One region of the Paenibacillus sp. 37 genome, then DNA from elsewhere that is predicted to be linked to it. Evidence: riboswitches for the same ligand, from Rfam matches in the RefSeq annotation. Region 1 holds a riboswitch; each other region holds the start of a gene.
What was found. Region 1 has a riboswitch for thiamine pyrophosphate ahead of tenA (thiaminase II). Riboswitches for the same ligand answer to the same signal wherever they lie in the genome.

Region 1 (4,802 bases):
GTGGCATATTGATGCTGCAGAGTGGATGTTCAAGGATCCTCAGGGTAACCCTGCGAGTCGAGAATTAATACTTGCCCGGATTCAGGATTACGTTGAAACCGTCATGACCCGATACAAAGGTAAGATCTATGCCTGGGATGTGGTAAACGAGGCGATTGCGGATAGCAATGGTGATGCCAACGGTTTACGTAAAAGTCCCTTTTATGAACTAATCGGTCCGGATTACATTGAGAAAACCTATGAATTCGCCCGTGCAGCCGATCCGGATGCCAAATTATACTACAACGAATACTTCACGGAAATCCCTGAGAAAAGAGAGCATATGTATCGGTTGGTCAAACGACTGAAAGAGAAAGGGCTCATTGATGGTGTGGGTTTGCAATCCCACTATAACCTGGAATCCCCGCCCATCAAGGAAATTGAAAAAACGATCAACATGTTCGCCGAACTTGGATTGGATATTCAGATCACGGAACTGGATGTGGATAGCGGAATTCCATTTGGTGAAGAGATGTCCGATGAAGTTGCGGTAAAGCAGGCGTATCGATATAAGGAACTGTTGGATTTGTACAAAAAACACAAAGATCACATTTCTTCAGTTACCTTATGGGGACTCCAAGATGAGAAGTCTTACAACAACCAGGCTATGCTGTTTGATTCAGCCCTGAAGGCCAAAAAAGCATACTGGGGACTCGTGGATGAATCCAGCTTGCCTGTGTTGACACAGAGAGCCGTCTCACTTTCGGGTAAACCGGATATCAAAAAACAGTCACAAGATCCGCTCTGGAACAAAGCGGTGTCTACTCCACTGAAGGGTGATTCTTCAGGATCAGCTAGTTTCCGCACCTTATGGGATCAAAGTAACCTATATATCCTTGTGGATGTTCAGGATGCGAAGGCAGACGTGAATGACAGAGTAGAACTCTTTGTTGATCTCAATAATGGCAAGACCACCTCATATGAAGCAGATGACCGACACGTAATCATTAAGCGGTCGGGTAAAGCTGAGGGCGCGGAGCAACGTTCATATCGTGTACGTGAGACAAAAGCCGGATATCAGGTTGAATTGTCCATTCCATGGGGTGGTATCCAAGTCGGATCAGAATATGAAGCCGGCTTGGATATCCGTGTGACTGATGGCGGTGCAAGTGGGACACAACCTTATAATCCACTGTACTGGAATGATCGAACACAATCACAGGAGCAAGATACAAGCAAATACGGCGTGATTCAACTTGCTCCTATGCCCAAATCAGCACAAGCTGTGCAAGGGATTGTTCAGATTGATGGGAAGAAAGACGCCCTATGGAATAAGGCTGTACCATTTGAAGTAAAACGGTTGAACCAGAGCGAAGGTGCAGAGGCAGTGGCTCGCGCAATGTGGTCAGGTGAGTATCTATACCTGCTGATCGACGTCACTGATCCAAACATCATTACAGACAGCATTAACCCATGGGATCAGGATTCGGTTGAGATTTTCCTGGACGAGAATCACCAGCGCACACCGTATTTTCAATATGATGATGCCCAGTTCAGAATCAGTGCAGACAATGTGGGAACCTTTGCAGGGGGGGCCTCACCCGGACGCCTTGTAAGTGCTGTGAAGAAAACAAATCAAGGATATCTCGTAGAAGCCAGAATCCAATTACATTCACTGACACCCAAAGCAGGAAATGTTCTCGGTTTCGAGCTTCAAATTAATGACAACCAGGGCGGAGGTAAGCAGAACGTAGCCAAGTGGAATGATATGACCAATGAGAGCTGGAGAAACACTTCCCAGTACGGAATAATCACTTTTGTTGGAAAGAACAAACTCGGGCATTAAACCATCGGCAGTAATTGCAAGAATAGAAACCATCATAACAGTGGCTAAAACTCAACCATTGTTGTGATGGTTTTCATCGTTTACATAAGTCACCGAAGGGTGATAAGGGGCGATACAATCTGCCTTGACTATATTTAACAGCCCTTGATATACTAAATGGATGTTATTTTCTCTTTTATGGGGATAAGAAAGTTATCAACTACATACAACCGTTTGCGAGGGAGCCTTAACCGGCTGAGAGGGTGTTAAACCGACCTTACCTGATTTGGATAATGCCAACGTAGGGATGCAACGATGAAACGCTGACTTGGGTAGCTCATGCGAACCCCCTTGTTTTAGTGTATTTGTCTGCGAAACATCCATAGGATGTTTCGTTTTTTTGTTTTTAAATACGTACATTATGAATTGGAGGAACATATGTTGACTATTTCAGAGAGACTGTATCAGGCAGCACAGCCCGTGTGGAAGGAATGTCTCGAGCATCCCTTTGTTAAAGGAATCGGAGATGGTTCCTTACCGGTCGAACAATTTCGTTATTATTTGCTGCAAGACTACTTGTACCTGTATGATTATGCCCGTGTATTTGCACTAGGTATCGTCAAGTCGCACGATCCCAAATTGATGCAGTTTTTTAGTAAAAACGTAGATAACATCTTGAATGGCGAAATGAAAATTCATCGTTCTTATATGGAGCGATTAGGAATTACAGAGGATCATGTTTTTCAGGTAAAACCTGCACTGAAAAATGCAGCTTACACTAACTATATGCTCTCTGTTTCCCATGCGGGTGGCATAGCAGAAGTACTTGTATCCATTCTGGCCTGCTCATGGAGTTATGCAGAGATTGGTCAAGTCCTTGCTCAAAAACCAGGTGCAGCTGAGCATCCTTTTTACGGAGAGTGGATCACAGGATATGCTTCCTCTGAATACAACAACAGCAATCAATCCCTTGTGACGTTAACGGATAAACTATTAGAAGGCTGTAGCGAGGGAACGTACCAACGGATGGAGGATATTTTCGTGATGTGCAGTCGTTTTGAGCTTGATTTTTGGGAGATGTCATGGGGGCTGGAGCCTTGAGTTCAATGTTAGTTAATTCAATTAGAGAGCAGCTAATCAAGATGAGTACAGCGAATAATCAGAACGTGTCAGCCCAAAAAGAGATGATTAAACATTTCAACAACAAGCCCTGATATAATAAGCAAATAGCAACTATCTATTTTCTATGGAGGTGAGGCTATTGAAAACAATCGGGGTAGGGTTCTTACATGCACGGCTCTATGCAAAGCCAGTGAAGGATATGGCAATGCTTTGCATAGAGCCCGGGAATAATCACATTGCCAACGACGAATCGTAATATTCTACTAACTGGCTTTGCACCTTATTGATCTATTAAATAAGGAGTGAGGCCCATGAAATATTCAAAAGCCGAGTCTATTTTTCCGGAAGAATTGTTACGGATCATTCAAGAATACGTTCAAGGGGAATTGGTTTATATCCCAAAACCCAAAGAGGCGCACCTAAAATGGGGCGAGAAAACAGAGAGCAAGAGTAGGGTCTCTGCTCGAAACGCTGAGATCAAATCCTTATTCTGCAATGGAGTCAGGATAGAGGAGTTGGCGGGTCGGTATTTCTTGTCCTGCGAAAGCATAAAGAAAATAGTCTATACAAAGAACTAATGAAATCCGCTATCTCGTCATTTCGACGGTTTAGCGGATTTTGTGCAAAGATGACTTAAATCAACTTATACATAGTAACCGCACCTCTAAATCGATAGACTCAAGTTAAGGTTGTTGTGATGAAGGACGGCCGGATCATACAAAGAGGTGTAACGAATGAACGAAATCATAAAGAAGAAGCTGCTGGACAAAAATGAACTGCTCATTAACATGGTGATTGAACGCGTAAAAAGAGATTTTCTAGAGGATATCGCCATTATTGGGCTTACTGGTTCATTTAGCACCGGTGACTTTCACGAGAAGAGCGATCTTGATTTAGTTATCATAAATAATACAGAAAAGGGATGGGAAATATCCGATTGCTTCATCTTGGATGACGTTGGATATGATATCTATTGCACGCCATGGGATTCAAGAATACAAGAGCAATCCACCTTGGAGAGTTCCAACGTATCCAGCCTAACCGACCTAAAAATACTCTACTATGCAACGCCTGAGGATTTGGAAAAATTGAACGAGTTCCAGCAAAAAGCTCTTGATGCACTTGCGAATCCGATAGGAGAAGCGTGTCTTAATCGGGCAAATAAATGGATCGATCTGGCTAAGCAAGCATACAGCAATACGATGCTTGGTGAAGATATCGGTTCAGTGCGATATGCATCTGCTGGGGTTCTGTACAATCTAGTCAATGCCTTGGTGAGTATGAATAACACGTGCATTAAACGAGGGATCAAGCGATATTTGGAAGAGATACGTTCGTTTCGTTATGTTCCGGATGATCTCGAATCCTTATGCATGTCAATCATCGAAGCTCATACCATTGAAGATATTCGAAAAACATCTTTTAATATGTTGAATAGCGTTACGAGGTTACATAGCACGATGTGTGATAACTTCATTGTTAAACCGGTTCCGACCTTTGATAATCTTGGAGGAACATACGAAGAACTGTGGTGCAACTACCGCAATAAAATTTTGAACAGTGTTACAACGAACGATGCTTCCTACGTCTTTCTTTCGGCCTTTGGAGCACATGAGTATCTTGATGAAATGGCCACGGAGAAAGGCACCAAGAAATATGAACTTATGCAATACTTTGATGCAAGCAATTTACCAGTTATGAAAGAGAAGCTCCTTGAAGTGATGGATGAATATCTAGAAGAGTATGATAAGGTCGGCAGAGAAGTCGAACGTTATACAACCTTTGAGCAACTATATGCCCATTATATGAATCAATGACCTTACGTTCCAGCTAGTAATAAGTCCGGGAATTGAACACAAGGAAAAAATCCTTTTAC
Region 2 (4,802 bases), 2.7 Mb from region 1:
GATGCACCTGAAGATGACGGCAAAGGCTTCTGCCATGCATTGCGTGGTCAGGCAGCTGTGCTTGTAGATGGAACGGTGGTTCCATGCTGTCTTGATGGTGAGGGTGTCATTAACCTTGGTAATGTGCACGAGAAGTCATTCTCGGAGATTATTGAGGGTGAGCGAGCGAACAATCTGGTATATGGCTTCTCCAGGCGCGAAGCTGTGGAAGAGTTGTGTCGAAAGTGCGGTTATCGTCAGAGATTCGGAGCCTGATATCTTATATCAGCAAGCCAGAAGCCATTCAAGATCACACATTTGGAGACAAATGTAGTGGTCTTTCTTTGTTATCGGGGATTCAAGTGAGGGTACATACGTTACAAATGAGCATACCAGAGGTTGATATGAGCATATTGCTTGAGAGACCTGGCATGCAAAAAACGAGGATATGACAGGGATTGTGCGATGTCATAATATATCTGATCTAATGATTATTCTAGTTACCTTCCTTATTTGGTAGGATTAGGTTGTGGGTCGGACAGAGGTGCACCTCTGACGATCTTCTAGGACAAGCTCAGGCTTGTACACTATCAAATAACGAGAGAATAAGGGAGGAATAAAGTTATGAAAAAAATGTTGACGTTGTTGCTGTCCGCTGGTTTGGTTGCTTCTATATTTGGTGCCGTTCCGGCTGCGGCTGCACCTACCGTTGTAAATTCAACCATTGTGGTTCCAAAGGGCACGACCTATGACGGCCAAGGTAAAACATTTGTAGCCAATCCTTCCACACTGGGCGACGGATCTCAAGCAGAAAATCAGAAGCCAGTCTTTCGTCTGGAGGCAGGGGCCACGCTCAAAAACGTAAACATTGGATCACCAGCTGCTGATGGTGTTCATTGTTATGGCAACTGTAATATATCGAATGTAGTCTGGCAGGACGTGGGCGAGGATGCACTGACATTGAAGTCTGCCGGAACGGTTAACATTACCGGTGGGGCAGCTTATAAGGCTTATGATAAAGTGTTCCAGATGAATGCAGCTGGAACAATTAACATCAAAAATTTCCGTGCAGATGATATTGGCAAACTGGTTCGCCAAAATGGTGGAACTTCCTTCGCAGTTAACATGACGCTGGATAACTCCAACATTTCTAATGTAAAAGATTCGATTATGCGTACAGACAGCAGCACATCACAAGGGAAAATTACGAATACCCGTTATTCCAAAGTACCAACGTTGTTCAAGGGGTTTGCTTCAGGGAAAACGAGCCAGTCTGGGAACACGCAATATTAGACAGGAGATTGAATCGCTGGAGTTGGTAAAAGTTTAAGCTCCGCTTGTAATTTGAAGTTAAAATATAACGCCAAAAGAGCGTCCCAAGGTCATTGCCACAATGACTTTGAGGGCGCTCTTTGTAATGCAGATGTGATAATATTTCTGCTGAGCAATGTCTTATAGAGGATGCTCAGACTATTTCTCTCCTGGAACTTCAACGATGACTTTGCCTTTCTCGGGGACAACAGAACCGGTATCACTAGAGCCCAATTTGTTCATGATCTCGTAAGAGGTTTCTTCAAGCATGCGAGAGTACTTGAATGATACGAGTGTTTGACCTGTTACGGAAGGACGAGTCCCTGCTTCAGCAACGGCTTTGTTTTTAATAAAGAACAGGTCAACGATGGTTCCGGCATTTTTGCTAATGTTAGCCTGCCATTGTAGCAGTGCACTTCCATTTTTAAGGATATAATAACTGATCAGATCGTTATCCTCAACAACGAAGAAACGATCTTTTTTACCTTGCTCAAAGATGTATTCAATGGATGAATCCACCGGACCTAAAGGATTGCGAATGTCCAGACGTGCTTGTCCCAGTTCAGAGAAGCGTGGCAGATGCAATGCGGCTTCACGCGCCACAGTCAGATCGGAACTGTTATATTCTTTTACAATCGTAGCGTCGGTAGTGTAAATGTAGGCTTCCTTGGCCTTCTGGTTCCACTGCACCTTGGCACCAAAAGCTTCACCGATGGCACGGAGCGGAAGCATCGCTTTACCATTCACCAGAATCGGCGCTGAGGAGAATGTCGCATTCTGACCGTTTTTCTTCATTGTTTTGCTGTTAGGTGTAAGGACATACTTATCGCTGCCTGTGCTAATGCTGATCTCTTTTGTTTCGTTATTGTAACCAAACGTATAGTTGCCGAGGAATTGAAGCTCCGTCAATGCCACGTAAGTAATACCCTGCCGTATGACAACATCATATTGAGCTTGAACATTGTTAATATAAGCTGTCGGTTTAGGTTTAGTTGCTGCGGCTTCCGCCATAGTGGATGAGAGTAAGGCAGGTGCCGTACCTGCGGTGAGTATCGAAGCGGCAAGGACCATTTTCCATGTTTTAAGCTGCCAAACAGAATTGTAATCTTTCATCACTATCAATCTCCCTTCTAATGTTTAAGACGGACTACATAACCTAAATGTTTCATATTATGGAAAGTGAACCATCAGATTCTTTCCCCTGTTACCCCAAATGAAGCATGATGATTTTTCTAGGGATTGCCACAAATACCCATCTGATGTACATTAGAAGCAATGAAATAAGTGAACCGGGAGCTCAATGAAGTTGGGCTGAGAGAGTGGCCTTATGCCGCTGACCGTACATCTGATCTGGGTAATGCCAGCGTAGAGAACATGGATTTGCGATATGTAAGGGTGAATTGTGAGAATGAACGTGGATGAACAACAGACCTCTTTGAACTGTGGTGGTGTATCTGCCATGACGGAGGGGCGCTGGTTGATATTCCGTATTTTTGACATCCACCCAATACATCATTGTGAGGATTGTACACTGTACGTAAGGCCTGCCCGGAACCGGGGAGGCTTTTTCGTTTATTTTTAGAGGTTGTTCAACCAGTCTTTTTGAACACACACTTTTACAACTCCCACAGGGAACAAAGGAAGGACGTAGAGAACATGGCAACAACAGCAGGCAACAAGCGATTGAAACTAACGGATATTCTGGTAACCATCGTGATCGCAGTAGTGTTTGGGGTGATCTACAAGATATGGGGACCTACATATGACTTGATGAAACCCTTTGGTGTTCATGCGGAGCAGATGATCTACGGCATGTGGTTTATGGCGGGCACGTTTGCTTTTGTTATCATTCGTAAACCTGGCGTGGCTATTCTAGCCGAGGTTGCGGCTTCAACGGTAAGTGCTTTTCTGGGCAGTGAATGGGGCATGTCCACACTTGTATACGGTCTGTTGCAAGGATTGGGAGCCGAGATATTCTTCGCCGCATTTTTGTATCGTAAAACCAACCTGTTTGTCACCTGTCTTGCAGCCATAGGAGCCGCAGCGGCTTCGCTTTTGCTGGATTATCAGTACGGGTATATTGATTCACTCTCGGCCTGGAATTATACGTTATTTATCGGATTACGCTTCATCGGAAGCATCTTGATTGCAGGAGTGTTTGCTTATTATCTCGCCAAAGCATTGGAACTGACCGGTGTAACACGCTCACTCAGACCAGTATCCAAACAAGATTATGAGGCGCTGGATTAGATGAGCGTAGAGGGGAATTCGCAAGCGGTAAGTGTGACAAATCTAAGATGCAAGTTCCCGGGAGAGAAAGCCTTGGTATTTCAAGGCTTGTCTCTTTCTGTGCGTCAAGGGGAGAAAGTGCTGTTGCTTGGCCCAAGCGGCTCCGGTAAATCGACGTTATTGCAAGTTCTGAGCGGTTTAATTCCACGTTCAGTTGAAATTCCGATGAAATGTGATGATATTCAGGTTCCCGCCAGAGCAGGAGTAGTCTTTCAGGATCCGGATACCCAGTTCTGTATGTCCTTTACGGATGAAGAGATCGCATTTGTTCTGGAAAACCGAAATATTCCGCGTGAAAAGATGCCAGGGCTGATTGAATATTATCTGAAACAAGTGGGGTTATCCTTTGAACAGAATCGTGTATTGATCCAGTCCATGTCTCAGGGGATGAAGCAGCGTCTCGCGATTGCTTCAATGCTTGCCATGGACCCGGAGGTATTGTTTTTGGATGAACCCACTGCACTGCTGGATGATGAGGGTACTTCCCAAGTGTGGGATACCGTTAAACGGATCGCCAGTGACAAAACGATCATCATCGTTGAACACAAAATAAACGAGATTGTGGATATGGTCGACCGCATCATTGTCTTATCACCTGAAGGAAAGATTGTGGCGGATGGGCCAGCACAGCAGGTATTCACGGATGAACGGAGCAAGTTGAGGGATTATGGAATCTGGTATCCGGGTGTGTGGGATGAGCACGAGCAGGCAATTAAGGAAGAAGAGGGAAGTGCTTCTGGAAAGCTTCAATTGTGTGTGGACCACGGCATCTCAAGTTTGGAAGCACAGCAATCGTCTGGTTTATCCGATACACCGGGTATATCCCCCATATCTCACGTCTCATCCATATTACCTGTATCACCCGCCTATCAGCTTGCACTGGATTTGCAGCAGTTCACCGGATGGCGTGGGAAAACACCTTTCATTCAGGTGGAGCGGGCCAAGGTATGGCATGGAGACTGGATTGGTATTGTCGGAGCTAATGGAGCAGGCAAGAGTTCATTGTTGTTATCTCTGATGAATATCCTGAAAACAACAGGTCATTATGAGGTGGAAGGTCAGCCTTCTGGCAAAACGGAGCAGCTTGCAGATCGAATCGCGTTTGTATTTCAGAACCCGGAGTTTCAATTTGTAACCAACACCGTCGCGGAAGAAGTGGAATTCTCATTGCTGGGGGGCAGGCTTACAACGGAAGAAAGACATGCCAGAACTACTCATATGCT
Region 3 (4,802 bases), 3.0 Mb from region 1:
GCAATTGCTGTGACTCAGCTTTGCCACCTGTTGCTACAGCTTTGTTCACCTGTGAGGCGAAGCCATAATCGAACATGACCACGTTGAACCCAAGTTGATGAGCATAGTGTGCCAGGTCATACATGGGAACCCATGTTTCTTCACGATTGGCACCATAGCCGTGACTGAAAATAATCGTTTTGCTTGCAGCATTGTCAGCAGGTATATACCATCCCTGCATCGTCCGGCTGCCATCTGCTGCCGGGAACGTGATGTCTTCGTACTTCATGTTCTTGGCTTGCATCGGATTGGAGAAGACCGGCGCTACAGTAGGATTGGATAATACCCATGCGATATAACCATGCAGTGCAATAAAACAAAACAGTAGAAAAAATACAACGGAGAGCAGCAGCGCTACGATAATATGTTTGAACCGAATCAGCCTCGGTGATAGGGAAGAGGGCAGATCGGACACTTTTGTTTGCAGCGGGGCTTCGCTCTGGGATGTTGGATACATGAATGCCCCTCCTTTGAAGTTCAGTTGAAGATAACAACGACATGAAAAGAGAATTGCGTCGATTTCAGAGCCTGCTTCAGAGCGATATCTTAATGTAATATATCTTTATCGTATGTTCCAATATAGTCAAAGTCAATTGATTGAGGGCATTTGTTACGCAATTGTTATATAGTTCTTAAGATATATGGGTAACATTACCTTAGTGTGTAAATTACAGGGGATTAAGTCTTATAAAAAGGAAAAATTTACACGTTGGCCTATTTTAATTTTGGCTCTTTTTGGTTTACAGATGAGACCGTTTCTCATATAATTTATGTAACCAAGTTTCATGTGATGAAACATGAGGAGGGCATTATGCCATGGAAGATCGAAAGTTAACCGTCCGGGCTGTGGAACGGGCGCTGGATATATTATTATGTTTTACCACACGCAGTGATCTGGGACTCACCGAAATTGCCAGCCAGATTGGCCTGCACAAAAGTACAGTGCACCGTTTGATGGCTACGCTGGAGGATCGAGGGTTCGTGATCCGCGATGCAGCAACAGAGAAGTACCGACTTGGCATCCGAATCTGGGAGCTGTCAGCTCATATGTCCCGCAGTGATGATCCCGCTATTCTGCTGCTGCCTGCGATGGAGCGACTGAGAGATCGATTGGGGGAGACGGTAAGTCTGTACTTGCGTGATGGGAGTGAAAGGATACGGATTCAAGCTGTGCAAAGTGATCAGGCGATCCGCCGAGTCGCTCCAGTGGGTGTTAGACTCCCGCTGTCTGTGGGCGCTTCCAGCAAAGTTTTGATGGCGTTTGCCACGGACGAGGATCGTGAAGAACTGATGAACGGGCCGGAATGGCCGGTGTTTATTGATCCCGCGGTGTATTTGGCGCAAATGGGAGATATCCGGGATAACGGATATGCGACGAGTTATGAGGAGCGTGAGCCGGGAGCTGCCGCGGTATCTGTACCGATTATGGATCGCCGAGGCAATATTGCAGCTGCTCTCTCGGTCTCAGGGCCTGTCAGCCGACTTTCGCAGGAGACATTGCATGAATACGCACCTGTGTTGAAGGATGCTGCTACGCAGATGGGGCTCATGTTATCCTGATGCTGATGTAAGTTTTTTTCCAAATTGAGTTGGTGTTCTGGAATATAAAGGTTGTTTTTATGTTCCGGTTGCGCTACTCTGTAATGGACTGCCCATCGGGGTCAGCTTCATTGAATATGAACGGCGGCTTATGTATGCCGCAACTTTTAACGTTACTGGGGGAGTCCGAATTGTCCGGACTGAGACGGAATCGCATGAGATTCCGGACCCTTTGCACCTGATCTGGATCATACCAGCGTAGGGAAGTAATCGGCGATATGACCACAACCACCATATGATGTGACCCTTGTAGGGCTCCGTTTAGGAGCCGCATGAAGGTGCATTATTGGTGATGGACATAAAAGTCGGTTCCTTCGGGGACCGGCTTTTTTATATACAGTGAACGGGCGATATAGCACGTACTCCATCGACTTCTTTTTCAATAACCTGCGAAAGTGGGCTTGGATGATGAGAGAGAAGTCACCATAGATCCATGATCTGTGGTAGCCTCCGTTCTGTCGTTAACTGTACATGAATAATGTCTCCCTCTGGTCTGGCGTAGGATCGCTCTTTCTTCTCTGCATTGCGCATGATTTGGGACAGGTACGTAAGCGAGCTAATGACGATACCAACCAAACAAGCGATGAACACTGAGGAGGAGACAATCGAACATGAGTACAGGAAATCAAACGGGACAACAAGCGATGGAACAGGAACATAACGGTCAGCAGGTGGAAAAAGAAACAGGAGCGGCCGGACGGGTTCAGCCCTTTCCGGGCAGCCGCAAAGTCTACATTCAGGGCTCACGGTCGGACATTGCTGTACCGGAGCGTGAGATAGCCCTTCATGACACGAATACTCCCCAAGGGGTGGAGCATAACGAACCGCTGCGTGTCTACGATACGAGCGGCCCCATGACCGATCCCGCATTTCATGCGGATATCCGTGCAGGTCTGCCAGCCCTGCGCACCCGTTGGATCACAGAGCGCGGCGATGTTGAAGCTTATCGGGGCCGTACGGTTAAACCGGAGGATAACGGACTGAAGCCCGGAGGGAAGAGAGCCGGCGCCGAAGAGTACCCCGGATTACGTGGCAAACCGCTGCGGGCACAGCCAGGACGCTGTGTGACCCAGATGCACTACGCGAGACAGGGAGTCATTACGGCAGAGATGGAATTCGCCGCCATTCGTGAGGGCGTGGAACCGGAATTTGTACGTCAGGAGCTGGCGAGTGGACGGGCCATTCTGCCATCCAACATCAATCACCCGGAGAGTGAGCCGATGTTGATCGGTCGTCATTTTCACGTGAAGATCAATGCCAACATAGGGAACTCTGCCGTATCCTCTTCCATCGAGGAAGAGGTGGAGAAGATGACTTGGGCAGTACGCTGGGGATCGGATACCGTGATGGATCTGTCCACAGGCAAAAACATTCATACGACCCGGGAATGGATCATTCGTAATTCTCCTGTGCCGATTGGTACGGTACCGCTGTATCAAGCGCTGGAGAAGGTGAATGGCGAAGCGGAGGCGCTGACCTGGGAGTTGTACCGTGACACACTCATAGAGCAGGCAGAGCAAGGCGTGGACTACTTTACGATTCATGCAGGTGTACTGCTGCGTTATATCCCGATGACGGCCAAACGGATGACAGGCATTGTGTCCCGGGGCGGGTCCATTATGGCAGCATGGTGTCTGGCGCATCATCAGGAGAATTTTTTGTACACTCATTTTGAAGAAATCTGCGAGATTATGAAAAGGTATGATGTGGCGTTTTCGCTGGGAGATGGACTTCGTCCAGGCAGTATCTACGATGCCAATGACGAAGCTCAGATGGCAGAACTGGCTACGCTCGGGGAACTGACGCAGATCGCATGGAAGCATGATGTGCAGGTGATGATCGAAGGCCCGGGTCATGTGCCGATGCACAAGATCAAAGAGAATGTGGATCTACAGATGGAGATCTGTAAAGAAGCACCTTTCTACACACTGGGGCCGCTAACGACCGACATTGCGCCAGGATATGATCACATCACGTCTGCCATTGGGGCAGCCATGATTGGCTGGTTCGGCACGTCGATGCTCTGTTATGTTACGCCAAAAGAACATTTGGGCCTGCCCAACAAGGACGATGTGCGCGAAGGGGTTATCGCCTACAAGATCGCAGCTCATGCCGCCGATCTGGCGAAAGGCCATCCACGTGCTCAACGCCGCGATGACGCATTGTCCAAAGCGCGGTTCGAGTTCCGTTGGCGTGACCAGTTCAACCTGTCACTGGACCCTGAACGTGCGTTGTCCTACCATGATGAGACTCTGCCAGCAGAAGGGGCCAAAGAAGCTCATTTCTGCTCCATGTGCGGACCAAAGTTCTGTAGCATGCGCATTACGCAGGACATTCGTGCCTTTGCCGCTGATAAAGGATTGTCCGAGAATGAGGCTGTAGCTGCCGGGATGCGGGAAAAGGCCGAGGAATATCGGACACGCTCCTAAGGAAGCCAAGTGATGAAGGTTTTTGAAGCTTTAAATTATAAATATTGATTAAAGTTTGGACAAGGCCAAACCCGCTTCACCGTAACTCTTGGATTCAATCCAACTTACGCCAAATCTGAAATAGGATACCTGCGATGACAAACAGCACGCCATCAGAAAGTTTAAGATTACTAGCATGTAGAAGTGCGGAAGAACCCATACCGACTAGGAACAAGATAAGAATATATAAAAATCGCATTAATTTATTCACCTCTCTTTTTGAGTGAAATGTGTAAAAGAGAACGATTGTTATATCGTTCTCTTTTGTGAATTTAAATTTATTCTACCTTTTATTACATAAACATATTTAACAAAGACTTTATTAATAATTAAAATTTTTAAGTGTACCTCTGGAATCATTATCAGCAGAGCCTGAGAAGCTAACCTCTAGAGCTCCAAAACTCAATCCTACACTGCCCGTACCTTTAATGTGGTAGTAATTGGATTGTATTTGAGATAGACCACTTTGATTTCCTTGCTTTTTATGTTCTATTGTAAAGACGGCAGAGGCAACCTGTTCTGTTATAATAATGCCCCCTTTGAGATCAGCATTGAATCCAACACCATTCTCACCAGTATATGAGAAATTACGTCCACTTCCTAAAGTTGTAAACGTAGAGTTTCCGCTATACTTGACTTTATCTTCATAATACCCAGAACCTGGAACTGTTCTCCAAATTTCTTTATCAAAAGAAG

Region 2: it holds a riboswitch for thiamine pyrophosphate, as region 1 does, so the genes downstream of both, F0220_RS04640 (ECF transporter S component) here and tenA (thiaminase II) in region 1, are expected to answer to the same signal.
Region 3: it holds a riboswitch for thiamine pyrophosphate, as region 1 does, so the genes downstream of both, thiC (phosphomethylpyrimidine synthase ThiC) here and tenA (thiaminase II) in region 1, are expected to answer to the same signal.

The regions. Positions count from the first base shown of each region.
Region 1 is NZ_CP043761.1:3,734,732-3,739,533, forward strand. It holds gene F0220_RS16000 (endo-1,4-beta-xylanase) at 1-1,825, shown strand, start outside; TPP riboswitch at 2,033-2,130, shown strand; gene tenA (thiaminase II) at 2,243-2,905, shown strand; gene F0220_RS16010 (CD3324 family protein) at 3,238-3,504, shown strand; gene F0220_RS16015 (nucleotidyltransferase domain-containing protein) at 3,661-4,743, shown strand.
Region 2 is NZ_CP043761.1:1,028,617-1,033,418, forward strand. It holds gene F0220_RS04625 (radical SAM/SPASM domain-containing protein) at 1-255, shown strand, start outside; gene F0220_RS04630 (pectate lyase) at 604-1,272, shown strand; gene F0220_RS04635 (copper amine oxidase N-terminal domain-containing protein) at 1,450-2,403, opposite strand; TPP riboswitch at 2,569-2,679, shown strand; gene F0220_RS04640 (ECF transporter S component) at 2,947-3,540, shown strand; gene F0220_RS04645 (ABC transporter ATP-binding protein) at 3,541-4,802, shown strand, end outside.
Region 3 is NZ_CP043761.1:760,215-765,016, forward strand. It holds gene F0220_RS03560 (alpha/beta hydrolase) at 1-496, opposite strand, end outside; gene F0220_RS03565 (IclR family transcriptional regulator) at 856-1,599, shown strand; TPP riboswitch at 1,747-1,860, shown strand; gene thiC (phosphomethylpyrimidine synthase ThiC) at 2,283-4,067, shown strand; gene F0220_RS03575 (hypothetical protein) at 4,429-4,802, opposite strand, start outside.